DNA from 4 places in the Erwinia sp. E602 genome. Region 2 is predicted to be linked to each of the others. Evidence: predicted binding sites of a transcription regulator. Region 2 holds the regulator's gene; each other region holds the start of a gene.
What was found. The regulator CRP, encoded in region 2, controls carbon source genes, mostly activating them, when cyclic AMP is high. The targets are predictions, from matches to a motif close to ATGTGANNNNNNTCACAT.

Region 1 (7,578 bases), 760 kb from region 2:
CGCCTGTGCCTGTATCCATTTTCAGATTACTGCGCAGGATAAGACCCTGATTAATGCCCGTTCAATGGAGTTCGCTCTGGACAGCAAAACGGGGCAATCGCTCCCTGCTGATTTTGTCATTGTCAAAAAAGGGACGCCTCTGCCCGCTTCTGCCGGGCGATCAAAACTGGCTTTCGCCGGCATTCAAACGGCTTACGGGATATTAACGGAGGGTATCAATGAGAAGGGGCTGAGCGTAGCGCTGTTGTGGTTCGAAGACAGCCGCTACCCTGCGAATTTACATCAGCAAAACAGCCTGAGTAATACGGCGGTAGCAGGGTGGGCGCTGGGGCAGTTCTCCAGCGCCAAAGACGTTATTGCACAGCTGGGCAAAATGAACGTCTACAGTGCGGAATATGCGGATTATGGCGATGTCTCGCCGACGCACTACGCGATAACCGATAGTTCAGGCGCGAATTACGTTGTCGAGTTTAACAACGGAAAAATGAACGTGCTCGACAACAGCGCCAACCGACTGTTAACGAATGAACCCCGTCTTGAGACGCAATGGCAGAAACTGTCAGACTGGCTTGAGGTGCATCCCGAACAGAAGAGAGGCGGTGGAGCGCCCGGTACGCTGGACTCGTTGCCGGGCGGTTATGGTTCGATGGAAAGGTTTCTCAAAATATCGGTGCTCAAGGGATTATTGCCACCGGCTGAGAACAGCATTGCGGCCATTAATCAGTCGATTAATCTGTTGAACAACGTTGATTACCCTCGTGGTGTGCCTTCTGATACCTACGGTGACGAGGTACTCAGAGAGGAGACCAGCTGGGTTAGCCTGATCGACCTTAAGCGGCTGCGCTATTATTACCGCACGCATGATAATTACAATCTGCGGATGGTCGATCTGAGAAAAGTCGGTTTCGAAAAGGATGTGAAATTCAGCCTGTACGGCCAGGGTGGTCACATTATCAGCGTGACGCCGGGTGCCGGCAACGACGCATTATCCCTGATACCTCAATAGCCTGACGTCGCCATGAGCGTGCTTTTTTACAGTTCCCCCACCCTTACTGGCGACGGACATGATTCATGATCCCCCATTCAGCAGAACCCGCCATGCGCAACATACCGGCATTCAGATAGCGGCATCCTTAATTTAGCAACAAAAAAACCTTCTTAAGAAAATCTTTATTAATCAATTCATATTTTAACCACCCTAAAGCAAAAAAAGCCTTTTTATCGCAATTTAAGCAACTTCATTGATACTTCGCATTTTGTGATGCACAACACTTAAAAACACCCGCTATCCTTCGCTTGGATTTAAATTCAACATATAATCACGGGTAGTGGCAATGAAAAAAACCAAAAGCACATTAAATAATAACAGGCTATTGTTATCATTATTCTTAAGTACCGTTTCGACTGGAGTCATGGCAGACATTCCTAATGCCAGAAGTATTCCTGAAAACGTTGATTATCATCCAACGTCCTCCGTTACTGCTCAGTTACCGCCCGGTAAACCGGTAGAGAAAGCCCCGGACCTGTTCGGGGAAACCACCGGCCCGCTGCCCTTCTTCGGTAAGCAGATCCGCGAGCGGGGGTATGAATTACCCGATCCTTACGGGATTGGCTACAATTATATGGATATGCATCAGAATATTAATGTCAACAGCATTGGCTTTACCGGGCTAAGTATTGAGGGTGAGGCGCTTGACCCTCAATACATCAGGATTGATGCAGTTAAAACCCGACAGAAAAGTAAAAGCCAAATGGCAAGACTGGATACCTGGCTGTTTCCATTCATGAATATCTATGGGGTTGTCGGTCATACCAAAGGATCCTCTGTATCGAAAATAAATGTTGATGCATTCGATCTGGTTAAATTTAACAATCTCGATTTTAAACTCAAATTCAAAGGCACCACATATGGTGGCGGCACGACAATCGCTTATGGCTATCATAACTGGTTTGGTACAGCAGACTTTAATTACACCCGCACTACCTTCGATATTCTTGACGGAAAAATCAACGCCTTTACCTTTACGCCGAGAGTGGGCTACCGTTTTACCGTACCCGGATTTGAAAAATACGCTTTACCCCCTTCACATGCCAGCATATGGGTAGGCACCATGTACCAGGATGTCACCCAGGATTTCCACGGCAATATTAGCGATCTGCAAATGCCTGCCAGCCTGGTCCAGCTGGTGCATTTAGCAAATGCCGATAATAACGGCCGCTTCCACGTCAAACAGCACCTGAAATCCCCGTGGAATATGCTGGTTGGTGCACAGTATGAGCTGACCCGTAACTTCAATATCACCACCGAATTCGGTTTTGCAAAGCGTAACAGTCTGATGGTGGGTGGCGAATTTCGTTTCTGACTATGCCAGGACTTCTTTTATGCGGCCTGCTGCTGCTGCCTCCTCTGGCACAGGCCGTGCTTTTTGACCGACATAACGTTGATGAGCAGCATACCCCGCTCTCCACCCTGTCGTTAAGCGGTTTCGCCAGCTCCACCGGCGCGTCTGGGCTCGGCTATGAGAACAGCACTTTCCTGCAGAACGATCGCTGGCGCTTCTACCTGGAGGGCGTTCTGATGCGTTATCTGCTCTCTCTGCTGGTGCTGCTGTTGTCGGCCTGCCAGGCCCCGCCTTCTCAGTCCCTGCACCTGCCACCGCTGCAACAGTCCGTCGTCAGCGCACAACAGGCCTGGCCCGCCGTTCCGCCGCTGTCGCCCCCGTATGTCCTGCGCCCGTGCTGTGCGTTTGGTTATAACCTGCGCACGCAGCTGCTGAGCATCCCGGTGCCGTTTTACCAGCTGGATAACGTGGTCGACGCCGATAACACCGGCGTGCATCACTACAATAATCAGCCGCTTTACGCGCTGTTAAGCCTTGTCGGGATTAACGGTGAGCACAACGCGCAGATCTATACCCGGCGCGGTGGCTTTATCGATCTGGCGCATCTGCGCGAGACGGCAGACAACACGCTGTGGTTGTTTAGCCAGATCTGGCAGGCGGAAGGTCATCCGCGGCGTATCGCGCTTCATGATGAGCTCGGCGAACGCATTATCGAGCTGCTCGCCTTCGTGCCGCCAGCCAGCGCGACTGAACGCTACAATCTGGCGACCCGGCTGGCTGCGCGCGCCTGCCCGCGCCAAAGATCGCTTACCGCTACCGCGACTTTCCCGCGCTGGCGCAGGCTGCTGAGCAGGCCGACAGGTGGCAGCTGGCACAGTCTGGAGAAGCCTGTCGCTGAGCGTTGTGACACCGGCAACCATAAGAATACGTTATACTTCTTCGTCACCTACCCGGCCGCAGCAGCTTCCCCCTGGCTGCGCTCTTGCCCACCAGCCGCTGTTATTCCTCCAGGCAACCGTTTACCTGGGCAACATATGGCCTGAAATCTGTTTTTCGAAAAAGTTCCCTGCCAGCAAGCTTTATTTGTGATCATGGTCACACTTTAACTGAATTGAAATGAAACACAAATTGACAACTGTGAGCAATCTCTATTTCCTAAGGCACGAATCACGGCACACTGCCGCGGCATAACCCGTTGCCTTAACGGCTTTGCTTAACGCCGCCGTTTAATGACGCGATATAACCTAATCTGACCTGCGCGCTGGCCGCTGAGCCGGGTCCCTGAGCATGTGGTAATAATAATGAAATATAAAATTATGATGGCTGGCGCACTGGCTGCGCTCTCTTACACCAATGTCTCCGTCGCCGATGCCGGCAAAGCAGAGTACGTTTCCGACTGGTGGCATCAGAGCGTGAACGTGGTGGGCAGCTACCACACCCGCTTCGGGCCGCAGCTGAATAATGATGTTTACCTGGAATATGAAGCCTTCGCGCACAAGGACTGGTTTGATTTCTACGGTTACGTTGACGTGCCGAAGTTCTTCGGCGTGGGTAACGGCAACGATAAAGGCGCATGGGACGATGGTTCACCGTTCTTTATGGAGATTGAACCGCGCTTCTCGATCGACAAGCTGACCGGCACCGATCTGAGCTTCGGTCCGTTTAAAGAGTGGTACTTCGCCAACAACTATATCTATGATATGGGCGATAACCGCGCTAACCGTCAGAACACCTGGTATATGGGTCTGGGCACCGATATCGACACCCATTCTGATGTCGGCCTGTCGCTGAACGTTTACGCCAAGCGTCAGTGGGCCAACTACGGTGCCGCTAACGAAAACAGCTGGGACGGCTACCGCTTCAAGGTGAAATATTTTGTGCCGCTGACCTCCCTGTGGGGCGGTAACCTCAGCTACATTGGTTTCACTAACTTCGACTGGGGCTCCGATCTGGGCGACGATGCGGCACCGCTGCGTACCAGCAACTCCATCGCCTCCAGCCACATTCTGTCACTGGGCTACGATCACTGGCACTACTCGTTCGTGGCGCGTTACTTCCATAACGGCGGCCAGTGGAACGACGGCAACGAACTGGACTTTGGTAAAGGTCCTTTCACCGTGAAATCGAACGGCTTTGGTTACTACGTGGTTGTGGGTTACAACTTCTGATCCCCGCCCGGTTAAACCTCCGTTGAACGCGCCCATGGGCGCGTTTTTTTTGTCTGCCCTGAACCTTTATACTGTCGGAGCAATATTGCATCTGTTAATGGAGGTTCCATGTCTGCCAGGCTCACCGATAATCCCGTTAAACTACGGCCGCTGGAACGCGAAGATCTGCGCTTTGTTCACCAGCTGGACAACAACGCCAGCGTGATGCGTTACTGGTTCGAAGAGCCGTATGAGGCCTTTGTCGAACTCTCCGACCTGTACGACAAACATATTCACGATCAGAGCGAACGGCGGTTTGTGGTGGTGTATGAAGGGGTAAACGCCGGGCTGGTCGAGCTGGTGGAGATCGACCACGTTCACCGCCGGGCGGAGTTTCAGATTATCATCGCCCCCAGCCACCAGGGCAAAGGGCTGGCCAGCCGCGCGGCAATACTGGCGATGGACTACGGGTTTTCCGTCCTCAACCTGTATAAGCTCTACCTGATCGTGGACGAAGAGAATGAAAAAGCGGTGCACATCTACCGCAAGCTGGGCTTTGAAACCGAAGGGCGACTGATCCACGAATTCTTTATTAACGGTGAGTATCGCAACTGCATACGTATGTGCCTGTTCCAGCATCAGTATCTGGCGCATAACAAACCACCCGCGGCGATGGTCCAGCCTACCGCGCAGTGACTCCACAGCCCGGTTTCGCCTTACCGGCGGGCAACAGGCGCCGCGCTGGTCTGGCCCGTCCGGGCGGTGGCTGAAGCTTCAGGACGTTGCCCTTAGCTACTCTGGCGGGCAACGTTCATCCGCGTTCATCCGCGCGTCCGGATTAACCGCCGCGTGCCCCCACCGGGTTCATAATAGTATCCAGGCGTTCCGGTTCGATCTTATACATGCCGCCGTAGAACGGATCCACCAGCAGCCAGCCGGGGAAGCCGAGCAGCGGCACGTTGCCCAACAGATACCACAGGTTAGCACTCTCTTTTAACGGCAGGGTTTGCGGCACGTAGCCAGGACGCTCCAGCATCACCAGGTACTTTTTCTTGCCGAAGTAGTTACCGGTGGATTTGGCGAGGGTGACGGTTTTTGGCGTGAAACCCTCCGCTACCGCACGGCCCGTTTCATCCTGCACCACAAATTTCACCCCGGGCGGCTGTGTTTGCAGGGTCACGTCCTGCGTTTCGCTGCCGACAATCGTGGCACAGCCACTTAACATCCACGCTGCTGCCAGCGCTAATCCAAGACGCTTCATCGCTTATCCTGCCGTGATTTTCTGTGCAGACAGTGTAAGCGCGGGGGCGGAAGTTTTCATTGTTTACCCACGCATCTTAAGCCGCTAATACAGCAGCGATCTGCCGCTTGATCCGCGCATTGACCGCGTCAGGCCTCTGCAGGACGAGCCGCCCTGCGGATCGCATTACGCCGGGCACCGGGCGACAAAAGCGACAGTTAACCGAACATCCGCTCCAGATAGCGTTCCAGCGCGGCACGGGAGCTGAAACCGTGGGGAATGCCGTAATGATCGGGGGTGTCGCCGACCAGATAGATCGGGAACTGCACGTAGTGATCGCAGGTTTTCATCTCTGACGCGGGCACCGCAATGGTCAGGCTCTTCTCTTTGAGCGTCGGGTGGATGATCAGCGCGGTGCGCCCCAGCCTCGCTTCACGATTGACGTAGACATAATCATCACCGCGGCGATAGCCATAGGTTTTTGCGGTGACCGCATCCATCTCAAACCCGGCCTTCTCCAGAACACGGGCTACCTCATCAGGCCGTAAGTACATACTGTTTCCTCTAAGTCTGTCAGCCCGCCACCTTACCTCAGGCTGCCGGGCGAGGGCTTTCGGAATAATCCACAAACACGCGCAGCCACACCCGATCGTCGCGGGCTGTTCTATAGTTAATAGACCTTTTTCAGCCTGATGGAGCAAAAAATGTTCAACCGTACAACTAAAAGTGAGACGACCGACCTGAATCACGACGTGACGGCGCTGGCCGATACGCTGGATGAACTGCTGAAATCTTACGGCAGCCAGGCTAAAGAGGGGGTGGATGATGCCCGTTCGCGCGCAGAATCCTTACTGAAAGAGACCCGCGCGAAGCTGCAGGGTCCGAACGCCGTGACCCGGGCGGCGCGTGACGCCGGCGAACAGGTTAACAGCTACGTTCAGGAAAAACCCTGGCATGGGGTGGGTATCGGTGCCGCGCTGGGCGTGTTCCTCGGTGCGCTGATAGTTACTGCCACCAGCTCATCCCGCCGTTAGTGGTGCCGTAGCGCCCCACGAAATCTGTCTTTTTTTTGAGCAGGATCCCGTTTCGCAAGAGGCGGGATTTTTTTTATGGCGGGTATCTCCCCGCCAGGCCTTACGCCGCAAGGCCTCCCCAAAAATCAATAAAGCAAATGCAAATTTACTACATCTGGTACGGTTGATTTTCCTGGGCACTATATCTAGTATTTACATCATTGAGACCACCCAGGATGGTGTGTCAGTGGCGACACGATTACAGCAGTAAAATCGTGTCATTGACTACAACAACCCGCCCCATAGAGAAATACGAATCATGCGCATTATTATTTACACTAAAGATAACTGTGTCCAGTGCAACGCCACGAAAAATGCCATGGACAAGAAAGGTATCGACTATCAGTTGATCAATCTGGACAGTGAACCGGCGCACGTAGAAACCCTCAAATCACTCGGCTACCGCCAGGTCCCGGTGGTGATGGCCGAACAGGACCACTGGAGCGGCTTCCGCCCGGACAAAATTTCTGCGCTGAGCCACCTGGCCGCCGCGCGGGTGTAAAGCGATGACCACGCTGGTGTACTTTTCCAGCCAGTCAGAGAACACTCACCGATTTATCACCCGTTTAGATCTGCCCGCCTGCCGCATTCCTCTGGAGTGCGGCAGTTCGTTGCAGGTAGACCAGCCCTACATTCTGGTGGTGCCCAGCTACGGCGGCGGCACCAGCAAAGGCGCGGTGCCGAAACAGGTGATTCAGTTTTTAAACAATACCAATAATCGTCAGCTGATACGCGGCGTGATCGCCGCGGGCAATCGCAACTTCGGCGAGGCCTTC
Region 2 (7,578 bases):
CCACAGCTTCATGTCGGAGAGATAGCGTGAGTTAAAGCCCGGCTCCTGCATCGCCTGGTTCAGCGAGTTAAACAGCGCGTTGTGCGCCTGGTTGACGCGCATGCGCTGATACGCCAGCTTGCCGGCATCCTGCTCGTCGCCCAGTAACAGCCGCAAAGCCTCCTGGTCCGCCTCCAGCGCGTCGTGCGCGTTCTGCCGCAGCAGGCCGTTCTGCCACTGTGGCCACAGCCAGATCATGCCGCCAAAGGCGATCAGGCAGCCCATCAGCGTATCCATCAGCCGCGGCAGCAGAAAATCGGCACCGTTCAGCGACAGCAGTTGCAGCGTCCATACCGTGGTCACCGTAAAGCCGACCGTGGCCCAGCCGTAGAACGGGCGGATAATCAGGTAGCTCACCAGCGTAATCGCCAGCATCAGCAGCAGCACCACCGACTCCGGCGCGTGCAGGCGCAGGGTGAGTGCCGCCACCGCCAGCCCGGCCAGCGTGCCCAGCGCACGGTGTTGAATGCGTACCCGGGTAGCGCTGTAACCGTTGAGGCTAACGAACATCACCGTCATCAGCACCCAGTAAGGTTTGGGCAGGTTAAAGAACAGCGCCAGCGTACTGGCAAAGGTCAGCATCACCGCATAACGGGCGGCGGTGCGCAGCGCGGTGGACTTCAGCGACAGGTAGCTTTTCAGCGCCGGGATCAGCGGCAGGCGGCGCTGGCGGTCGGCCATCAGGTCGCGGCGGTAGAGCGGCTGCTGGGTGCGCAGCAGGCGGGCGATACGGCTGAAGTGGTAATAACAGAAGTTGCCGACCGGATTGTCAGGATGCTGGCGGGCGATCTTCTCCAGCGCCTGTAGCTGTTTTTCCATGCCAAAGCGCGCCGACAAACGATGGTAGAGGATATCATCCGCCAGCGTGCGCAGCCGCGCGGCAATAATCCGGGCGTTCCAGCGGATCACCGCCTCTGCATGGCTCTGTTCGACCAGCTTTTGCACCTCCTGCGGCTGATGCAGGCTGACGGCGATATGCTCCTGCAGATCCAGCGCCACCTGAAAGGCGCGCGTCAGCCGCCGGTAGTGCTGATCGCGGCCGGCGGAGAGCATATGCATCTGCTGATAGCAGGTATTAATCAGGTCGACCGCCTTCTGCTGACGAATCAGCAGCGGCGGCAGCGCGGTATCGGGGTCGGTCAGGCGGGTCAGCAGGGTATATTTGGCTTCGCAGTAACCCGCCAGTTCACGGTAAAGCAGGCTCAGGGTTTCCCGCAGCGGCTGCTCTTTCCACAGCCAGAACCAGAAGCCGTTAAACAGTCCGTACCACAGGGTGCCGCAGATAAACAGCAGCGGCGGCTGCCAGACAGGCACCCGGCCTGCCAGGCTTAAGGTAAAGATGGCGGCGATCAGCGACGCGGGCAGCAGGCGGCCGTGCAGCGGGCTGATTTCACCCAGCACGCCAAGCACCATCGTCATCAGCAGCAGGATCAGCGGCAGCGGCACGCCCTGTGCCCCGGCATACTGGATCAGAAAACTGCAGCCGGCAAACAGCGAGCCGCCGACGATCAGGCGTTTAAAGAAGCGTTTATGCAGGGTATCAAGGCCGGCGTTGTTGCAGCAGGCGGGGACTAAAGAGAACAGCAGACCCTGTTGCAGGGCTCCGAACAGCCAGCCAGTCGCCACCGGCAAACAGAGCACCAGCGTTTGCCGCAGGGCGTAGTTGACCTCAGGGTGATAGATGAGTCTACGCCACATGCACCGTACCCATAAAAAAGGCGCGACAGAAGCCTGTCGCGCCGCAGGATTAAGATCGGTTAACGGGTGCCGTAAACGACAATGGTTTTGCCGTGTGCGGAGATCAGATTCTGATCTTCCAGCATTTTCAGGATACGGCCCACGGTTTCACGGGAACAGCCGACGATCTGGCCGATCTCCTGACGGGTGATTTTGATCTGCATGCCATCCGGGTGGGTCATGGCATCGGGCTGTTTGGCCAGATTGAGCAGGGTCTGGGCAATACGGCCGGTGACGTCGAGGAAGGCGAGGTTGCCGACCTTTTCAGACGTCACCTGCAGACGACGCGCCATCTGCGAGGAGAGACGCATCAGAATATCCGGGTTAACCTGAATCAGCTGACGGAATTTTTTGTAGGAAATTTCAGCCACTTCACAGGCCGCTTTCGCGCGCACCCAGGCGCTGCGCTCCTGCCCCTCTTCAAACAGGCCCAGTTCGCCAATAAAGTCGCCCTGGTTCAGGTAGGAGAGGATCATCTCTTTGCCTTCTTCATCCTTGATCAGCACCGCTACCGCGCCTTTGACGATGTAGTAGAGGGTTTCTGCCTTTTCACCCTGATGGATCAGCGTGCTTTTGGATGGATATTTGTGAATATGGCAATGTGACAGGAACCATTCGAGAGTCGGGTCTGTTTGCGGTTTGCCGAGAACCATTCGCTGTTATCCTCTGTTTTGTCATCGAGCCCAAAAACAGGGGCTGCTCTCCCTGCCAGGCGTTGAAATAGTCAAGCGTTTCCCTGAGGGAAAATGATACGGGTCTCTGTTCAGAGCATGGCTCGCGTAGGGGGCCCGTTTTTACCGTGCATGATGGTGACAGTAAATATTACAGCTTTGTTTGTAGCACAGCTTTACATAACTGTCTTGTGTTGTATCGCTTCAGCATAGCGGGAAAAGGGAGGGCGTGCTGTTTTTGCCGGTAGAACAGCGCCACGCGTCACGCCCGCTGGCTTTCTCAAGTATTTTCAACAGCTGCTGCGCGCTGGCGGTCAGCGGCGAGTGGCTGGAGCAGACCGCGCCATACCGCAGCGCGGGCAGCGTGCCGATCGGCAGCTGCACCAGGCTGTGCGACCAGCGGCTCACCACCGGTTCCGGTAACAGCATCAGGTATCCCGCACGCTCGACCAGTTCGATGGCGGACAGTAACGAACTGGTGCGCAATGCCGGCTGCGGCAGCGCCTGAAAAAAGCGTTTCAGCTCATCATTTAACGATGACAGCGTGGCGCTCTCATCTTCTGCCAGCAGCCATTTTTGCTCGCTCAGCTGGGTTAACGCCCGCGCCCGCCGCGCCGGATGATTTTTGCTGGCGACCACGCACAGCGGCACCTGAAAGAGCGGGGTGATCACCAGCCGCTCCTGCTTAAGATCGGCGGGAACCGGCCCGGCGGCAAAGTCGATCTCGCCGCTGTTCAGCAGCGGCAGCAGGCTGCGCATCAGGCCCTCTTTGACGCTTAGCCGGGCCTGCGGGTGGCGCAGGCGAAATTTTTCGACCACCTCCGCCAGCATCGTTGAGCCCACCAGGCTGCAAACTCCCACCGCCACCTGCCCCTGCTGAGGATGCTGGGCGGAGTAGATTTCATCCCCCGCCCGCTGCAGCTCCTGCAGGATAAAGCGGTTGCGTACCGCGAACAGCTGGCCGCTGGGCGTCAGGGTGATCCCGCCAGGGCCGCGCAGAAACAGCGCCGTTTGCAGCGTATTTTCCAGTTCCTTCAGCGCCCGGCTGATGGCCGGCTGTGACTGTGCCAGCGTGCGGGCCGCCGAGCGGATACTGCCCTGACGCACGACTTCTTCAAACACCCGCAGCTGCTGCATTTTAGGTAGATAGCGCATCCCGTTCTCCTTCACTGATGCCAGAAACGTATCAGGGCAACGAAAATTTCATCTTACCTGACTGATGTAAATCCCTGATGGTGTTGTGGACATGTTAAATCATTGTGCTTGTTTCGTTGTGATGTTGCTCACAGCGCGGGACAGAGACTGACGGACGTAATTGATTGATTCCTTTTCAGTTAATTAGGAGAAACAGCAATGGATAGACGCGCACGCCTGGGAATGATCCTGATGTTATTTGCCGGCTATACCCTGATTTATATCGATAAAACCGTGATGGGCTTTGCGCTTCTGCCGATACGCGCAGAGTTTAACTTCACCCCGCAGCAGGTCGGCCTGATCCCGGGCTTATTTTTTTTCTCCTACACCCTGTTTCAGATCCCCGCCGGCTGGTTAAACGACCGGCTGGGCTACCGGGCGATGCTGGTGATGTCGCTGGCGCTGGTGGGCGTATGTGCCCTGCTGTTTGGCTGGTGGGGGCTGGGCCTTGGCTGGCTGATCCTGTTTCGCATGCTGGCCGGCATCGGTCACTCCGGTTATCCCAGCGCCAGCGCGAAAACGGTGACCATGACCTTCGATCTGCAGCATCGTACCTTTGTACAGTCGCTACTGCTCTCCTCCTCAGGAATGGCGATGGTAATCGGGCCGCTGCTGGCAATCTGGGCGCTGCGGGTGATGCGCTGGCAGCAGATGTATATGGTGTTTGCCGCGCTTTTTCTGCTGGTGGCGCTGCTGATGCTGGTGCTACTGCCAAAACACGGACAGCAGCAACAGGAGGTGGCCGCCCCGTCGCAGGGTAGCTGGCGGCTGATGTTCCGTCATCCGCTCATCTGGCAGCTGATTATCGCTAACGTCTGCGTCAATCTTCCCGCCTACAGCCTGATGGCCTGGCTACCCAGTTTTCTGGTCAAAGAGCATGGCCTGTCGATGGCCGTTACCGGTGAGATCATCTCTATCGGCGGTATTGGTGCCTGGGCGTCGTCGATTATCGGCGGCTGGCTGGTGGGGCGCTATGGCTCCGGTCGCGAGCCGCTGGTGATCCTTTGCACCGCGCTGGTTGCGGCCTGTGGCCTGCTCGGCATCTATTTTTCCACCTCGCTGCTGGCGACGATTGTCATTCTGATGATCACCAATGGTGCCACCTTCTGCACCTTTGTCTTTACCTTTACGCTGCCGTTGAAACGTTTCGAACCGCGCATTATGGGCACCACGGTGGGCTTTCTTAACGCCTGCGGTGTGGCCGGTGGGTTTATTGGCCCGATCGTCATCGGGTATCTGGTCGCGGCCAGCGGAGGGGACTACTTCACCAGCTTCCTGTTTATGATGGTCGCGATCGTGATTGCCGGGCTGGCGCTGCTGCCCGGCAGCCGGCGGCCGCTTATCTCACCGCAACATCAGGAGTCACTATGAACGCTGCAGTTGCTTCACTGATTGAGGATATCACACCGCAGGTGGTCGCCTGGCGGCGGCATATTCATGCTAACCCCCATCTCTCCTTTTACGAGCAGGAGACGGCCGACTACGTGGCCGCGGAGCTGGCGAAGATGGGGCCATTGGCCCTGACGCGGTTGACGCCGAACAGCGTGCTGGCGGAGCTGACCGGCGCGCGCAGCGGCCCGTGTATTGCGCTGCGCGCGGATATGGACGCCCTGCCGATCCATGAGCTGAACGATGAGCCGTTTACCTCACGCCATCCGGGGGTGATGCACGCCTGCGGACACGACGCGCACACCGCGATGCTGTTGGGCGCGGCCAAAGTGCTGTGCCAGCTGCGCTCGCAGATTGCCGGACGCGTGCGCTTCGTTTTCCAGCATGCCGAGGAGGTACCGCCCGGCGGAGCGCAGGAGCTGGTGGAACTGGGGGCGATGCGGGACGTACAGACGATCTTCGGCCTGCACGTGATGCCCGGTTTTCCCACCGGCACCGTCGGTTTTACCGAAGGGGTGTTCAGCGCCGCCAGCGACAACTTTGATCTGATCCTGCAGGGCACCGGCGCGCACGCGGCGATGCCGGATAAAAGCTGCGATCCGATCGTGATGGGGGCGGGGGTGGTGCACGCGCTGCAGCAGGTGGTGTCGCGGCGGCTGAACCCGAACGACCGCGCGGTGCTGACCGTGGCCAGCTTTCTTGCCGACGGTGGCTACAACGTGATCCCGGACAGCGCGCACCTCAGGGGTACGCTGCGCACGCTCAGCCGCGAGGCGCGCGAAGAGATCCCTAAGATGATGGAGCAGATGCTGGAGGGCCTGACCCGGGCCTCTGGCGGCAGCTACCAGCTGAACTGGACGCGCGGCTACGTCACCGGCGTTAACCACCGCGACGCCTGCCAGATCGCCGCAGAGAATGTCCGAGCCCAGCTGGGCGAGCAGGCGTTGAAAATTCTGCCGCACCCGATGTTCGGCTGTGAAGACTTTTCGGCCTACCAGCAGGTGGTGCCCGGCTGCTTCCTGTTTGTCGGTTCGGGTAACGAGGCAATCGGGGCCTGCTGGAATCTGCATAACCCCCACTTCCGCCTTGATGAGGCGGTGCTGCCGCTGGGCGTGAAGCTGCATATCGGGTTTATCCAGCGGCTGCTGATGGACGGGCGCAGCTGACGGCCACCGTCCGACCGGCGGGCTCAGACGATTTTTTTACCTTCGATCAGCCGTTGCACCAGCGGTGCCATGATCAGCTCCATCGCCAGGCCCATCTTACCGCCGGGCACGACCAGGGTTTTCATATGCGAGATAAAGGAGCCCTGCAGCATGGCGAGCAGATACGGGAAGTCGATATCCTCCAGACCCTGGAAATGGATCACCACAAAACTCTCGTCGAGCGAGGGAATGCCGCGGGCGGCGAAGGGGTTGGAGGTATCCACCGTCGGCACCCGCTGGAAGTTGAGGTGGGTGCGCGAGAACTGTGGCGTAATAAAGTTGATGTAGTCCTCCATCGAGCGCACCACCGAATCCATCACCGCCTCGCGCGAGTGGCCGCGCTCGCTGGTGTCACGTACCAGCTTCTGGATCCATTCGAGGTTGACGATCGGCACCACGCCCACCAGCAAGTCAACGTGGTCTGCCACGCTGTGCTGTGGCGTTACCACGCCGCCGTGCAGCCCCTCATAGAACAGCACGTCGGTCGGTTCCGGCAGCGGCTGCCACGGGGTGAAGGTGCCCGGCACCTGGTTCCACGGCACCGCTTCATCATAGGTGTGCAGATACTTGCGTGACTGGCCCTTACCGCTGCGGCCATACCCGGCGAAGGTCTGCTCCAGCAGGCCGAAATCGTTAGCCTCCGGCCCGAAATAGCTGACGTGTTTCCCCATGTCACGTGCCTTACGGATGGCCATATCCATCTCCGGGCGGGTAAAACGGTGAAAACTGTCGCCTTCCACCTCGGCCGCGCGCAGATTAAGCTGCTGGAATATTTTCCTGAACGCCAGGCTGGTGGTGGTGGTTCCTGCCCCGCTGGAGCCGGTGACGGCGATAACCGGATGTTTGGCTGACATGACGGACAACTCCCTTAAACTTCGAACCGAGGCTGCATTGGTATCACGTTTGGCGCGGTAAAGTCACCAGGGCTGCGTGCGCCGCCGGGCCCGGCCAGCGCGTTATCGTCACTCCCTGAACTGGCCGCGCGGCATGATATTGACGGTTTCATGCAGTTCAGACCACATCAGCACTACCTCGCCGCTGACCAGCTGGCGCCGCACGTCGTCCACCTTCTCGGCCAGCGTGCGCTCCTGCTCGCCATAGTCGGTACCTTCGCGCAGCACAAAGGCTTCCAGCAGGCTATCAAGGGTTTCAGGGTTAAGATCGCGCCAGGGAATAATCATCGTTGCTCCAGCCAGGGGGTAAGCCACTGTGGAATGCGCTGCTCCAGCCACATCTGTGGCTGACGCAGGGTTCCACCTACAAATCCGACATGCCCGCCGTGCTGCGTCAGCTGATATTCAACGCAGGCCGGCAGCAGTGCGGGGTCGGGGATCACTTCAGGG
Region 3 (7,578 bases), 1.6 Mb from region 2:
GCGCGAGGTCATATTACTCGCTCAGGTCGGCATATTGTAACGGGTGATAATATTGACGCGTGACCAGGCTGCCCAGGGTTCGCTCTCCGGCAGGAAGTGGTGAAACGCCAGCAGGGTGCGAAAGGCGTGCTGGGCGTCCAGCTGCAGGTTATGTTCGATTAGCGCATCGATCTTTCCGGCCTGCAGCAGCGCACGGTTCTCACGATCAAGATCGTGGGCGATCACCGCGTCCGGGCGGATGCCCCGTTCCTCCAGCGCCTGCAGAATACCGCCGTTGCCGCCGCCGACCGTATAGAGCGCATCGGGCACCTCGCCGTTTGCCAGCGCCTCGCTGACGCACCGGTGCATCTGCGCATCGATGCCGAACCCGCCAGCCACTACGTCCAGAGTGCAGCCCGGATCAAAGCTGCGCATCGCCCGCCGGAAGCCGGCGATTCGCTCCTGCTCGCCGGTAAAATCACCGCTGCCGGTCACCGCCATAATCCGTGCATTACCCCGCTTCAGCCACTTTGCCATCAGAAACGCCGCCGCTTCCCCGGCGCTGGCGTTATCCATCCCGATATAGCGCAGCCTGGCGCTCTCCGGCACGTCGGTGACGATCGTCACCACCGGCACCCGCTGCTTTAACAGCCCGGCCAGCGTGGGCACCAGCAGTGCGTCGTTCATCGCCTTAAGGATAATGCCGTGGCTGTCCGAACCGCATTTTTTCAGCAGCGCGTCCACCTCTGCCACGCCGATCTGCTCAAAGCAGTGGAAACGCAGCTGAATGCGAAACGACGCGAAGCTGGCAATCTGACTGATAAACGCCTCGCGCACCAGCTCGCTGAAGCGTTCGGGCGTGTGCAGGATCACGTCGAACCACAGCGTGCGCCCCTGCGCCAGGCCGGCTTTATACTGCAGGTCCAGGTCGGCCATCGCCTGGCGGATGCGTTGCTGCGTCTGCGGATGCACCCGGCCGCGCTGGTGCAGCGCCCGGTCGATGGTGGCAAGGCTCAGCCCGGACTGGGCGGCAATCTGCTTATGGCTGAATTTCTTCATGGTTATGTGAGGTGTTTATGAGGTGTTTTTGCCGTGTTGTTGCCTGAATGTAACTGTTAGTTTGGTGACAGACAAGGCACATCGCCCTGCAAACTGCCGAATAATGAGGTCACCATGACAGCGCAATACTTTACCAGTGAGAACCAGACGTCCCTTGCCGACTTCAAAACGTTTTGCGAACAGCGGGTCAACCCCGCTGACTATCCGCTGGCCAGCGAGGTGGTCTCTGAGGTACTGATTTATCAGCGCGATGCGCTGGACGCGGCGGCGGCCCGCGACCGCCACGCGGTACTCAGCGAGCTGCATCAGGCGCTGTCATACGGGCCGGGCGTGCTGGTGGTGAAAGGGCTGTATGCCGACACGGCGGTGGTCGATCGCGCCTCGGCGGTGTTTGAGCTGATTATGGCGGAGGAGGCGAAGTCGAAGGTTCAGGCCGATCACTTCTCCAAAGCCGGTAATAACGGCCGCATCTGGAACGCGCTGCAGAAGCTGGCGGAAACCGATGCGGCGGTATTCAGTGAGTACTACGCCAACCCGACGCTGGGGCTTATCTGCCACGCGTGGCTTGGCCCGGCCTGGCGCATGACCTCGCAGGTCAACCAGGTGCGGCCGGGCGGCGAGGCGCAGCAGGCGCACCGCGACTATCACCTTGGCTTCCAGCAGAGCGCCTTTGCCGCTGAGTTTCCGATCCCGGCGCAGATCCTCTCGCAGTATATGACCCTGCAGGGCGCGGTGGCGCACAGCGATATGCCGCTGGCCTCCGGCCCGACCAGGCTGCTGCCGTGGTCACATCAGTACGAACTGGGCTACATTGCCTACCGCCAGCCGGATTTTGCAGCGTACTTTGCTGAAAACTATATCCAGCTGCCGCTGGAAAAAGGCGATGGCCTGTTCTTCAACCCGGCGCTGTTCCACGCTGCCGGTAATAACAGCACCGCCGATCAGGTGCGCACCGCCAACCTGCTGCAGGTGTCGTCGGCGTTTGGCGTGCCGATGGAGGAGGTGAACCATGAGCGTATTCTGAAACAGGTCTACCCGCAGCTGCTGGATTCACCGCTGAACGAGCCGCAGCGTCAGGCGCTGATTGCGGTGGCGGCGCGCGGCTACTCGTTCCCGACCAATCTGGATACCGATCCGCCGCTCGGTGGACTGGTGCCGCAGACCCAGCAGCAGCTGGTGGCTGAAGCGCTGAACGCGGGCTGGAGCGCGGCGCAGTTTAACCAGGCGCTGGATGCGCAGACGGCGAAGAGAAGGGCGTAAGCGCCCGCTCTTATTACAGCAGCGGGAACGGATAAACGACGTGGCGGTTTACATGCTATCGCCACCGTTTTTCCTGACCTTGCCCGGTCACGTATTTCGTGCAGATATTCCAGCGTGATAACGGCGTCAATCCCTTTTGGGATAAAGGTTTCTAATTAACTGGATTAGCTGTATTTATCAGTGCAAGCAGTTTGTGTAAAAAATGGGATGTTGATCACATTTCGCTTGAAGGCGGGGCGGCAGCGGCTCTATCATAAGCACGCTGTTTACTTGTCCTCTTTTTCTGGCGGAGTCCATCATGTCTGACGTTACTCTCGTGTCACGCAAAGTCGCGTGGCTGCGCGTACTGGCGCTGGCCGTTGCGGCATTTATCTTCAACACCACCGAATATATCCCGGTCGGTCTGCTGTCAGACATCGGCGCCAGCTTTGGCATGGAGAGTGCCCAGGCCGGGGTGATGATGACCATCTATGCGTGGATCGTCGCCCTGATGTCGCTGCCGCTGATGCTGATGACCAGTAAGGTCGACAGGCGGGTGCTGCTGCTCTGCCTGTTCGTCCTGTTTTCTGCCAGCCATGCGCTGTCGTTTGTGGCGTGGAACTTTAACGTGCTGCTGGTGAGCCGCGCCGGGGTGGCGCTGGCCCACGCGCTGTTCTGGGCGATTACCGCCTCGCTGGCAATCCGCCTGGCCCCGGCGGGCAAGCGCGCTCAGGCGCTCGGCCTGCTGGCGACCGCGACCGCGCTGGCTTCCGTACTGGGCCTGCCGCTGGGGCGCATCATCGGCCAGAGCTTTGGCTGGCGCTTTACCTTCCTGGCGATTGGCGTGGCGGCGATGCTGCTGCTGGCGGTGCTGGTGAAGATTATGCCAAAAGTAACCTCGGAGCAGAGCGGTTCGGTGAAAAGCCTGCCGGGCCTGCTGCGTAACCCGGCGCTGCTCAGCCTCTATCTGCTGGCGGTGGTGGTGGTAACGGCGCACTTTATCGCCTTCACCTATATCGAGCCGTTTGTGCAGGAGATCGCCGGGCTGAGCCATAACTTTGCCACCCTGCTGCTGCTGCTGTTTGGCCTGGCGGGCATTGCCGGCAGCGTGATCTTCAGCCGCTATGCGGAAAAACGCCTGTCCGGCCTGATGATTACGGCGATTGCCACCCTGACCCTGTGCCTGACCGCGATGATGACGGTGGCGCACAGCGCTTACGGGCTGGTGGCGCTGAGCATGCTGTGGGGCATGTCGTTTATGATTATCGGCATGGGTATGCAGCTGAAGGTGCTGACCCTGGCACCCGAGGCCACCGATATCGGTATGGCGATGTTCTCAGGCATCTTTAATATCGGCATCGGGCTTGGCGCGCTGCTGGGCAAGTCGGTCAGTATGAACCTGTCGCTGAATTCGGTGGGCTACGCCGGTGCCGCGTTTGGCGTGATGGCGCTGACCATCGCCGTGCTGGCGTTCCGCAAATGGCCGACGACTGCCCCCGCTGGCGGCGAGCAGGTCAGCCTGCATTAATCCCTTCGTTGTTATCATGGCGGCCCGCTTTTCCGCGGGCCGTCGCCTCTTTCCCGGCACCACCGATCTTGCGCTCATCGCCTGCCGTTTATCCCGTCAGGGGTTTTGGACAGCATCCAGACGGGCCACCGCTGCGCTTCCGCTTTCTCCGGCGGCTGTGCGGGGGGAGAAGCCAGGAGTGTAACAGGACCAGTCCGGCGGCTTAGCCAGCAAACAATTTCAGCTGCGCAATACGCGTCAGCGCCTCTTCCAGCGCCCGATCGTCGGTGGTCAGGCTGATGCGGATATAGCCTTCGCCGCCGGGGCCGAAGCCGCTGCCGGGCGCCACCAGGATATGCGCCTTGTGCAGCAGCCACTCGGTAAACTGTTGGGCGCGAAAGCCGGCGGGCACCGGCAGCCAGAGGAAAAAGCTGCCCTGATCGGGCGGTACCGGCCAGCCGATCGCCGCCAGCCGCGCCAGCACCCGCTGACGGCGCTGGTGGTACACCGCCACCCCCTGTGCAATACGTGAGGCAGGCAGCGCCAGCGCGGCGATCGCCGCATCCTGCACCGCGCCAAATACCGTGCTGTAGCTGTGGCTGTGCAGCTTTTTAAAGGCGGCGATGATCGAGGCGTTCCCCACCGCAAAGCCCACCCGCCAGCCCGCCATCATAAAGGTTTTCGACAGGGTATAGGTTTCCACCGCCCGCGCTCTGGCACCGGGGCGTGTCAGCAGGCTGACCGGGGCATCCGCCGGTTCACGGCCAATCGCCGCATAGGCGAAGTCATGCAACACCGGCAGCTGATAGCGTTCGGCAAACGCCAGCGCGTCATCAAACAGCTCAGGAGTGGCCATCGCCCCGGTCGGGTTGTGCGGATAGTTCAGCGCTAACAGTCCGGCCTGACGTGCAACCTCCTGCGGAACCGCGCTGAAGTCGGGCAGAAACTGCCGCCCGGCTTCCAGCGGGATACCGTAAAACTGCGCCTGTGCCTGAAGCGCTGCCGAGCGGTAGATCGGGTAGCAGGGATCGGTGGAGATCAGGTACTGTCCCGGTTGCAGCAGCGCGCGCGGAATCCCGCTGACGCCGATATGCGAGCCCTGAAACACCGCCACTTCACGGTCCGGGTCCAGTTCCACGCCGTAGTGCCGCTGGTAAAAACGGGCGATGGCCTGGCGCAGCTGCGGCTTGCCCCAGAACGACGGATACTGATGGTTCGCTTCGTCGAGCACCGCGCTTTGCAGGCGGTCGACCACTTCCGGCGGCGTGGGCTGACGCGGGCTGCCGCTGGAGAGGTCAATCAGCGGCAGCGTGGGGCTGCTGATACCGGCGGCCAGTTTTTCCAGGATGCTAAAAATATTCTCCTCCAGCGCGTTAACCAGCGGGGAGGCAGCAAAGTCGGCCATGATGTTTCTCTGTCTGTTTATTTTAATCTACTATCTCACAGCGCTGCGCCGTCCGGGCAGCGATTGCCTGCCGCGCTTAAGAATAATATCCGCTAACGGCTGCCGGTTTCTGAATATGCCAGCGGCAATTATCGATGTGATAAAAAAGCAAAATGAAACCCGGCGCAGACGCTTACAACCCGAAAAATGATGTGGTTTAATCCGAAATAGCTAAAACACAACGGAAAAATCATAATGAAAAAGAACCTTATTTCAGCGGCGGTACTGACCCTGCTGACCAGCATGGCCGGGGTGAATATCGCACAGGCGGCAGAGAGTAAGCTGATCCGTGTCGGCTTTAACCCCGGCCCGTATAAAGAGCAGTTCGAGAAAGGCGTGGCCCCGTGGTTAATTAAGCAGGGGTATCAGATAGAATATAAAGATTTCAGCGACGGTATTCAGGTCAACGACGCGGTGGCGCGGGGCAGCATTGATGCCAACATTATGCAGCACCCGGTGTACCTGAAGTCGGTTAATGAGCGTCTCGGTATCGACAATACCGGCATCGTGCAGGTGCCGACGCCTCCGATGGGGCTGTACGGCGGTAAGCTGAAAACTCTGGCCACGCCGCCCGCGCCGGGCACCACCGTTTCCGTTCCGAATCAGGCCTCTAACGAGTACCGTGCCGCGCTGGTGCTGCAAAGCCTCGGCTGGATTAAACTCAGCGCAGACAGCGACCCTGCCACTTTCTCGCAGCGCAATATCAGTGAGAACCCGTATAAGATCGTGCTGAAAGAGATCGACAATGCCCAGCAGGTGCGTTCGCTGCCGGATGTCGACTACGGCCTGATTCAGGGTAATTTTGCCGTCTCCAGCGGCATTAAGCTGAACTCGGCGCTGAAGCTGGAAGACGCCAGCAGTAATTTTATTAATGTGGTGACGGTGGCCGGGAAAAATAAACAGGCGGCGTTTGCCAGGGATATTATTGCCGGTTATCACTCGGCGGAATTTAAATCCTATATTCAGTCATCGCCACAATATCAGGGGTATCTGCTGCCCGATTATCTGAAATGAGTGCGGCGATGATCGCCTTCAATAAGGTGAGTAAATCCTTTACCCGCAAAGGCCGGCGCATCCAGGCGCTGGATGCGGTGACGCTGCAGGTTGATAAAGGCGATATTTTCGGCATTGTCGGTTACAGCGGCGCGGGTAAAAGTACCCTGCTGCGGCTGATTAACCGGCTGGAGCAGCCGGACGGTGGCGAAGTAGTGATTAACGGTGAATCGCTGGGCGGCATCAGGGCGCAGCGGCTGCGGGCGGTGAAAAAAGAGATCGGCATGATTTTCCAGAATTTTAATCTGCTGAATTCGCGCACGGTATTTCACAATGTCGCGCTGCCGCTGATCCTGCTGGGGCGTGATAAGGCCACCATTGCGGCGCGGGTGACGGAGCTGCTGGCGTTTGTCGGCCTGAGTGATAAAGCGCATAGCTACCCGAACGAACTCTCCGGCGGGCAGAAACAGCGGGTGGGCATCGCCCGCGCGCTGGCCACTAATCCGTCGGTGCTGCTGTGTGACGAAGCCACGTCGGCGCTCGATCCGCACACCACCCGGCAAATCCTGCTGCTGCTGCGCGAGATCAACCTGCGTTACGGCATTACCATCGTGCTGATTACCCATGAGATGTCGGTGATCCAGACGCTGTGCCACAAAGTGGCGGTGATGCAGCAGGGGCGGGTGGTGGAGCAGGGATCGGTCCTCGATCTGTTTGCCCGGCCACAGCACCCGGTTTCGGCCAGTTTTGTGCAGTCGGTGCTGCACGATCGTCTGCCGCAGCAGGTGCTGGACTATCTGCAACAGACGCCGCAGAAGCCGGCCTTGCGGCTGGAGTTTGCCGGAGCCAGCGCACAGCAGCCGGTGATTAACCGCATTATCCGCGATCACGCCATTGAGGTGAATATCCTGTTTGCCAGTATGGCCGACGTGCAGCAGACCCTGCTCGGTTTTATGATTGTGCAGATAGACGGGGATGCGCAGGCCGTCGCCCGTGCAACCGGGGATCTGCGCGCTTCAGGAGTGACAATCAGCCATGTTTGAGTTCTTTAATACCGCCGTAACCGGCGAGCAGTTTCTGCTGGCGCTGCACGATACGCTGCTGATGATTGGCGTCTCGCTGGGGCTGGGTTCTCTGCTCGGCGTGCCGCTGGGCATTCTGCTGGTGGTGTGCCGCCCCGGCGGCATCGCACCCTTGCGCAGCGTTCACCGGGTGCTTAACCCGCTGATTAACGTCGTGCGTTCGCTGCCGTTTATTATTCTGCTGATCGCCATTCTGCCGGTGACCCGCATGCTGGTCGGCACCACCATCGGGACGGCCGGGGCGATCGTGCCGCTGGTGGTGTTTATCGCACCCT
Region 4 (7,578 bases), 740 kb from region 2:
TGGGGCGAGCCGGGCACCAACGGCCAGCACGCGTTCTACCAGCTGATCCACCAGGGCACCAAGCTCATCCCGTGCGACTTTATCGCGCCGGCGATCACCCACAACAAGCTGGGCGACCATCACAATAAGCTGCTGTCCAACTTCTTCGCGCAGACCGAGGCGCTGGCCTTTGGTAAGAGCCGTGACGTGGTGGAGAAAGAGTTTGCCGATGCCGGTCTGGCCGCCAGCGCCGTTGAGCACGTGGCGCCGTTCAAGGTGTTTGAAGGCAACCGTCCGACCAACTCGATCCTGCTGCGCGACGTGACGCCGTTCAGCCTCGGCGCGTTAATTGCTCTGTATGAGCACAAGATTTTCACTCAGGGTGCGATTCTGAACATCTTCACCTTCGATCAGTGGGGCGTGGAGCTGGGCAAACAGCTGGCGAACCGTATTCTGCCTGAACTGGCCGATGGTACAGAGGTAACCAGCCACGACAGCTCAACTAACGGCCTGATTAACCGTTATAAGTCCTGGCGTTAATCGGGCTTATCGCAGAACCGCATCACCACCCCGGGCAACCGGGGTTTTTTAACAGTCGTCTTTTTTCGTTTTTTCCAGCATCGGCGTGTGGAAACTGTGCGCCCCCTCTCTAGGATTAATCTTAAAATGCGTTTTTTTTCCTCGCATTTTACGCCGATTTTTTTGAAAATATCCCGCGTTTATCTCTAGTTATGTCCGCTAATGTAAAGTTTAACTGGATGATTTTATAAACTTTTATTTGCAAAAATGACTAATTATTACCATCATGTCGTGCTTAATCTGATTTAAGGCGCTTTTACCATAACAGGGTGTTGTTGCCGCCTTTAATTGGCATTAAGTTTCGTAAAATGGCTATTTTGCATAATTTAATGTGCAAAAAAGCGGTTTGTTGAGCATGGATTAGTGAAACTGACCGGCTAAAGCGACTATTATTAGTCCGCTGATTTCTGGAGTTTTATTCCCCATACTATGAGTGCCGGGTTCCATTCTGGCCCCGGTGTTCATTCATTTCATGAAGGAAAGTGCAATGAAAAAACTGTTATGGGCTGCTGCAGCCTCTGTGTATTTAGTGGGTGCTTCTGCTGCGTTTGCTGCACCTGGTGACGCTGCTGGCGTTGAAGCTGGCGCGCTGTCTTCTGGTGCTGCAACCGCAATCGGCGTCGGCGTTGTTGCCGTTGTTGCTGGCGTTGCAGTCGGTGCAGCAGGTGGCAGTAACGGTTCTAATACCGGAACCACCACTACTACCACCACCAGCACCACCCGCTAAGTATCACTTTTAAACATAACCACACGTCCGTGTGGTTATTTTTTACGTCACCTATTTGCTCAGGGATCCTAACCGGTGCGAAACCTACCTCTGCTGCTAATCTGCCTGCTGTTACAGGCCTGTACCGCCACTCAAAAAGGCTTGAGTGACGCCGCGACCCAGGCTTTCCTTGGCCCCGATGATATTCAGGTGACCGCTGAACGCATTAACGCGCTGCCTTATGCCAGCATGTATTTGCGTGTCGCTGACGGTCAGCAAATTTTCGTGGTACTGGGCTTCAATGAAAACGGCCAGCAGAAGTGGATCACCAGCGATAAAGCGATGGTGGTGACGCAGAACGGCCGCGTAATCAAAACCCTGGGCCTGAGCGACAACCTGAACCAGGTCAGCAACCTGCAGCAGGATCCGCTGCGTAACCCGCTGCAGCTGACCGAGGGGGCCGGCTGGACCCGAACGCTGAGCTGGACCGAACAGGGCCAGCTGCGCGCCGGCGAAGCCGTCTCGCGCTTTACCCGTCTGAAGGATGAGGTGCTGCAGTTAGCCGGGAAGCCGGTCGCCTGCCGCGTCTGGCAGGAAGAGGTCTCTATGGCCAGCAACGGTAAGTCCTGGCGCAATACCTTCTGGATCGATACCACCAGCGGCCAGATGCGTAAAACTGAGCAAGACCTTGGCGCAGACTATCTTCCCGTGACCACCACTATCCTGAAGCCGGCAAAATCATGAAAAAACTGATCGCTTTATGCGCAGGGATAGCGGCCTCGCTGTCGCTGCAGGCCCTGGCCGACAGCCAGGTTACGGTGTTTTATCCCGGCCAGCAGCAGACCGCACAGGTCAGCCACGCCGCTAACCTCGCCCAGCTGGTGGCCAGCCCGGCGCTACAGGGGAAAACCTGGTGGCCCGGCACGGTCATTGCTGAAAAACAGGCCACTGCGGTGGCGCTGCAGCAACAGCAGCAGCTGCTGGCACGCCTGGCGGGCTGGCGTGATGCGCTGCGCGGCGATGATGATGCCGCCCAGGCCGCGGTGGTCGAGAACGTGCGTCAGCAGGTTGCCGCGCTGAAGGTTACCGGCCGTCAGCTGGTCTCCCTCGACCCGGATCGGGTTCGCCTCTCGTCCTCCGCCAACCGCCGGCTGGTGGGTGACTACAGCGTCTACACCCTGGCCGAACCGACCTCCGTTACCCTGTTCGGTGCGGTAGACGGTGCCGGAACAACGCCGTGGGCGGCCGGGCGCAGCGTGGCTGACTACCTGCAGCCGCGTGACCACGTGCGCGGCGCGGAGCGCAATACGGCGCAGCTGATAACGCCGGACGGGCAGGTGAGCGAGGTGCCGGTCGCCTACTGGAACCGCCGCCACGTTGAGCCCGCCGCGGGCAGCATTATCTTTGTAGGCTTCTCCTCCTGGACGCTGCCGCGCGACCTGGCCGATCTTAACCAGCAGATCGTATCTGTTCTGACGCACCGGATCCCTGACTGATGAAAAAACGTTACCTTCTCAGCCTGCTCTCATTCTCTGTCACCTGCGCGCTGCAGGCACAGGCGGCTTCTTACCCGGAACCTGTCGGTCCGTCACAGTCTGACTTCGGCGGCGTCGGCCTGATGCAGGTGCCGACCGCGCGGATGGCGAAAGAGGGCGAGTTCAGCCTCAACTACCGTAACAACGATCAGTATCGCTTCTACTCGGCTTCGGTAGCGCTGTTCCCGTGGCTGGAAGCGACCGTGCGCTACACTGACGTCCGTACCCGTCAATACAGCGGCTCGGAAGAGTTCAGCGGCAATCAGAGCTACAAAGACAAGGCGTTTGACCTCAAGCTGCGCCTGTGGGAAGAGGGCTTCTGGCTGCCGGAAGTGGCGGTCGGCACCCGCGATCTGGGCGGTACCGGGCTGTTTGACAGTGAATACCTGGTGGCGACCAAGGCCTGGGGGCCGTTTGACTTCACCCTCGGCATGGGCTTTGGCTACCTCGGCAACAGCGGCAACGTGACTAACCCGTTCTGCCGGGCCAGCGATAAATACTGCTACCGTGACGGCAGCAACGGCACGCCGGGGTCGGTCAGCATCAGCAACGCCTTCCACGGTCCGGCTGCGATCTTCGGCGGTATCGAATACCAGACGCCGTGGCAGCCTCTGCGCCTGAAGGCCGAATACGAAGGCAACGATTACCAGGGTGACTTTGCCGGCAAGCTGGAGCAGAAAAGTAAGTTCAACGTCGGAGCCATTTACCGCGTCACCGACTGGGCGGACGTCAACGTCAGCTACGAGCGTGGCAACACCTTTATGGCGGGCTTCACCCTGCGCACCAACTTTAATGACAATACCCAGGTGCAGCGTGATAAGCCGGTACCGGCTTACAACCCGCAGCCGCAGGAGCGGTTCCTCGAGCCGACCACCACCGCCGCGCAGCTGACCGACCTGAAATACAACGCCGGCTTCGACGCGCCGCGCATTCAGGTGAAAGGCGACACGTTGTACGCAAGCGGTGAGCAGACCAAATACCGCGACACCGCACGCGGCGTGGAGCGCGCCAACGTGATCCTCGCCAACCATCTGCCGGAAGGCGTAGAGAAGATCCGCGTCACCGAGATCCGCAATAATATGCCGCAGGTGACCACCGAAACCGACGTTGTCAGCCTGAAGCGCCAGCTGGAAGGCTATCCGCTGGGGCATGAAGAGACGCTGCGTCAGGTGCGTATCAACCCGCACCTGCCGGAGAACGCCGAGCAGGGCTTCTACATCGACGGCGATCGCCTCGACTACAGCCTGTCGCCGGTGCTCAACCAGTCGGTTGGCGGCCCGGAAAGCTTCTACATGTACCAGGTGGGCGTGTCGGCTAACGCCAGCTACTGGCTGACCAACCACCTGCTGATTGACGGCAGCGTGTTCGTCAACGTGGCCAACAACTACAACCGCTTTAACTACGACGGCGCGCCGGGCGACTCGAGCCTGCCGCGGGTGCGTACCCACATCCGCGAGTACGTGGAAAACGACGCCTACGTCAACAACCTGCAGGCCAACTACATGCGCCACCTCGGCGGTGATTTCTACGGCCAGGTGTACGGTGGTTATCTGGAGACCATGTACGGCGGCGTCGGCGGTGAACTGCTCTATCGTCCGCTGGACGCCAGCTGGGCGATTGGCGTCGATGCCAACTACGTTAAGCAGCGTGACTGGGACAACATGATGAAGTTCACCAACTACAAGGCCAAGGTGGGCAATCTGACCGGTTACTGGCAGCCGTGGTTCTTCGAGGGCGTGCTGGTCAAGGCCAGCGTCGGGCAGTATCTGGCGGAGGATAAGGGCGTGACCGTTGACGTCTCCAAACGCTTCGACAGCGGCGTGGCCGTCGGCGTCTACGCCACCAAAACCAACGTCTCGTCGGAAGAGTATGGCGAAGGGGACTTCACCAAAGGGTTCTACGTCTCCATCCCGATGGATCTGTTCAGCCTCGATCCGATCCGCGGCCGCGCCCAGATCAACTGGACACCGCTGACGCGTGACGGTGGCCAGCAGCTGGGTCGTAAGTACAACCTCTATGACCTGACCAGCGATCGCGATATTAACTACCGCTGATCCTGCCAGCGCCGGCCCGCCACGGTTAGCCGTACGGGCCGGCGCTGACCCCGCTATTGCCCCGCATCCGGCGGGGTGTCTTGTGATCTGCGTCACACTCAAGCATAGTATCAGCAGCGGTTTTCCCGCCAGATAACAATGACGTTGAGGTATGACCCATGACTCCCCCCGCCCATAACACCCCGGCCACCCGGCTGGCTTTTGCCCTGCAGATGGTGCTGAACGCCGGCCTGATTGCGCTGGCCGTGATCCTGGTGATTTTTCTCGGTAAAGAGACCATCCACCTGGCCAACGTGCTGCTGAACACCGGCGAGCAGACCTCGTCTTACCTGCTGATTGAAGGCATCGTGATCTATTTTCTCTACTTTGAATTTATCGCGTTGATCGTCAAATACTTCCAGTCGGGCTACCACTTCCCGCTACGCTACTTCGTCTATATCGGCATCACGGCGATTATCCGCCTGATTATCGTCGACCATAAAAATCCGCTGGATACGCTGGCCTACACCTTCGCCATTCTTATCCTGGTGTGCACTCTGTGGCTGGCGAACAGTAACCGCCTGAAACGCGAGTAAGAAAATGGGGTACACTCGGGTACCCCATTTTTACGGAGAAGTGTTATGGCTGAGAACGCGCTGTCGCCGTTGCGCGCGATCGACTGGCTGCCCGAATCCTCACCCCTGCTGACCGCCCCCCTGCTTGACTGGCTGATGGAAGTTGACTCAATGACCCGGCGTTTTGAACGCTACTGCGGTGAGGTGACGGTCAACGTGCTGCGCGAAGGCTTTGTCGGCGGAGACGCCTGGCCGGAAGAGTCAGCGCTGTTGCCTGACGAGCCGCGCTACTGGCTGCGTGAAATTGAGCTGTGCGGCGACGGCGTACCCTGGCTGGTGGCGCGCACGCTGGTGCCGGAGTCAACGCTGGTCGGGCCGGAGCAGAAGCTGCAGCAGCTGGGCAGCGTGCCGCTGGGGCGCTATCTGTTTGCCAGCTCAACCCTGACCCGCGATTTTATTGACGTCGGCCACCACGGCGCGCTGTGGGCACGGCGCTCGCGCCTGCGCCTCACGGGCAAGCCGCTGCTGCTGACCGAACTGTTTTTACCCGCTTCGCCGCTGTATGCCAGCCTGGCGCCAGAGCAGAGATCCTGACGTGGAGAGAAGTCTGCCAATGAGTAAATTAGCGGCGTACTGCCGCCTGATGCGCATCGATAAGCCGATCGGCACGGTGCTACTGCTGTGGCCGACGCTGTGGGCGCTGTGGCTGGCGGCGGACGGCGTGCCGCCGCTGAACGTGCTGCTGGTGTTTACGCTGGGGGTAATTACCATGCGCGCTGCCGGCTGCGTGATTAACGACTTCGCCGACCGCAAAATCGACGGCCACGTCAAACGCACCCGGCTGCGCCCGCTGCCGAGCGGGGCGGTCACCAGCCGTGAGGCCAAACTGCTGTTTGCCGGGCTGGTGCTGGTCTCCTTCGCGCTGGTGCTGACCATGAACCGCATGACTATCCTGCTGTCGTTCGGCGGCCTGACGCTGGCGTGGATGTACCCGTTTATGAAGCGTCACACCCACCTGCCGCAGGTGGTGCTGGGCGCGGCGTTTGGCTGGGCGATCCCGATGGGCTGGGCGGCGGTCAGCGAGAGCGTGCCGCTGGTCTGCTGGCTGCTGTTTTTTGCTAACGTCTGCTGGACGGTGGCTTACGACACCCTGTACGCGATGGTCGATCGCGACGACGACCTGAAGATTGGCGTCAAGTCGACGGCGATCCTGTTTGGCCGCTTCGATAAGCTAATCGTCGGACTGCTGCAGCTGGCAACGCTGGCGCTGATGGCGCTGGTCGGCTGGCTGAGCGGGCTGGGCGGGGCGTTCTGGTGGTCCATGCTGCTGGCGGCCGGGCTGTTTATACACCAGCAGAGGCAGGTGGCAGGACGCGATCGCGACGCCTGTTTCAGGGCGTTCCTGAATAACAACTACGTCGGTATGGTGCTGTTTGCCGGCATCGCTATCAGCCTCTGGTAGCCGCGCTCTGCGCCGGTGGCGAGCCTTAGCATCATCAGGCTACCGTCGGGACAGGCGAAAAAAAGGCCGGTCGCGCTGGCGCAGTAAATCATGGGGCTTCCCCTCTTTACTGGCTCAGTGCGACCGGCCTTTTCGTTGCAGGCAACACCGGGTTGCCGTTTAACTGATTTTTACCGCGGGCGTGGCTGGTGGTCAGGGCGTTGCCCCATGACTCCGGGGCAACCGCACTCTCCGTCACCGCGTCACCGTATTACTCCGGCGCGATCGCGCTCTCCGTCACGGCAGCGGCGGAGGGCTCCGGTGCCACAGCACTTTCAATCGTCATCCGCACGTCCTGGGTGATCAGCTCCGCCAGCAGCTGGTAAACGCGCTGGGTCCGTTCAACCTGGGCATCACCGGAATCGCTGATGTAGCCTTCATCACGCAGCGTCAGCACCAGCGAGGTGAACACCGCCTTGTCGAAGAACTCCGGCGCGTTAATGCCGTGCAGCACCGACAGGCGCTGGGCCATGGTGCGGCTCTCTTTCTCCAGCGTGCCGCGGTTAATCGCCGGGTTCGCGCTGAGGATCGAGAAGGTAATGGCATAACGCTGCAGGGTTTCGCGTACGCCGGCGGCCAGCAGCTGAAGGGTGCGGAAACGCGGCGGGTTCAGGCGCAGATGCTGGTCTTCCACCAGCAGCAGGCCCTGACGCGCCATCTCGGCCACCAG

Region 1: the regulator CRP is predicted to act here: its motif matches at 3,426-3,443, upstream of GKQ23_RS06480 (nucleoside-specific channel-forming protein Tsx).
Region 3: the regulator CRP is predicted to act here: its motif matches at 2,501-2,518, upstream of GKQ23_RS10220 (sugar transporter).
Region 4: the regulator CRP is predicted to act here: its motif matches at 4,934-4,951, upstream of psiE (phosphate-starvation-inducible protein PsiE).

What each region holds. Positions count from the first base shown of each region.
Region 1 is NZ_CP046582.1:1,114,547-1,122,124, reverse strand. Features, by position in the region: gene GKQ23_RS06495 (linear amide C-N hydrolase) at 1-1,006, shown strand, start outside; gene GKQ23_RS06490 (hypothetical protein) at 1,335-2,363, shown strand; gene GKQ23_RS06485 (DUF4056 domain-containing protein) at 2,366-3,385, shown strand; gene GKQ23_RS06480 (nucleoside-specific channel-forming protein Tsx) at 3,644-4,510, shown strand; gene speG (spermidine N1-acetyltransferase) at 4,619-5,185, shown strand; gene GKQ23_RS06470 (hypothetical protein) at 5,328-5,750, opposite strand; gene GKQ23_RS06465 (DUF2002 family protein) at 5,948-6,283, opposite strand; gene GKQ23_RS06460 (DUF883 family protein) at 6,434-6,763, shown strand; gene nrdH (glutaredoxin-like protein NrdH) at 7,062-7,304, shown strand; gene nrdI (class Ib ribonucleoside-diphosphate reductase assembly flavoprotein NrdI) at 7,309-7,578, shown strand, end outside.
Region 2 is NZ_CP046582.1:351,984-359,561, forward strand. Features, by position in the region: gene GKQ23_RS02935 (YccS/YhfK family putative transporter) at 1-1,737, opposite strand, end outside; gene crp (cAMP-activated global transcriptional regulator CRP) at 1,797-2,429, opposite strand; gene GKQ23_RS02945 (LysR substrate-binding domain-containing protein) at 2,652-3,602, opposite strand; gene GKQ23_RS02950 (MFS transporter) at 3,801-5,012, shown strand; gene GKQ23_RS02955 (amidohydrolase) at 5,009-6,196, shown strand; gene GKQ23_RS02960 (phosphoribulokinase) at 6,220-7,089, opposite strand; gene GKQ23_RS02965 (YheU family protein) at 7,198-7,416, opposite strand; gene GKQ23_RS02970 (hydrolase) at 7,413-7,578, opposite strand, start outside.
Region 3 is NZ_CP046582.1:1,954,565-1,962,142, forward strand. Features, by position in the region: gene GKQ23_RS10210 (substrate-binding domain-containing protein) at 22-1,038, opposite strand; gene GKQ23_RS10215 (phytanoyl-CoA dioxygenase family protein) at 1,153-2,298, shown strand; gene GKQ23_RS10220 (sugar transporter) at 2,597-3,805, shown strand; gene GKQ23_RS10225 (aminotransferase class I/II-fold pyridoxal phosphate-dependent enzyme) at 4,008-5,189, opposite strand; gene GKQ23_RS10230 (MetQ/NlpA family ABC transporter substrate-binding protein) at 5,472-6,242, shown strand; gene GKQ23_RS10235 (methionine ABC transporter ATP-binding protein) at 6,251-7,264, shown strand; gene GKQ23_RS10240 (methionine ABC transporter permease) at 7,257-7,578, shown strand, end outside.
Region 4 is NZ_CP046582.1:4,452,719-4,460,296, reverse strand. Features, by position in the region: gene pgi (glucose-6-phosphate isomerase) at 1-519, shown strand, start outside; gene yjbE (exopolysaccharide production protein YjbE) at 1,046-1,285, shown strand; gene GKQ23_RS22065 (YjbF family lipoprotein) at 1,361-2,008, shown strand; gene GKQ23_RS22060 (capsule biosynthesis GfcC D2 domain-containing protein) at 2,005-2,760, shown strand; gene GKQ23_RS22055 (YjbH domain-containing protein) at 2,760-4,853, shown strand; gene psiE (phosphate-starvation-inducible protein PsiE) at 5,012-5,428, shown strand; gene ubiC (chorismate lyase) at 5,474-6,001, shown strand; gene ubiA (4-hydroxybenzoate octaprenyltransferase) at 6,003-6,869, shown strand; gene GKQ23_RS24110 (hypothetical protein) at 6,976-7,107, opposite strand; gene plsB (glycerol-3-phosphate 1-O-acyltransferase PlsB) at 7,120-7,578, opposite strand, start outside.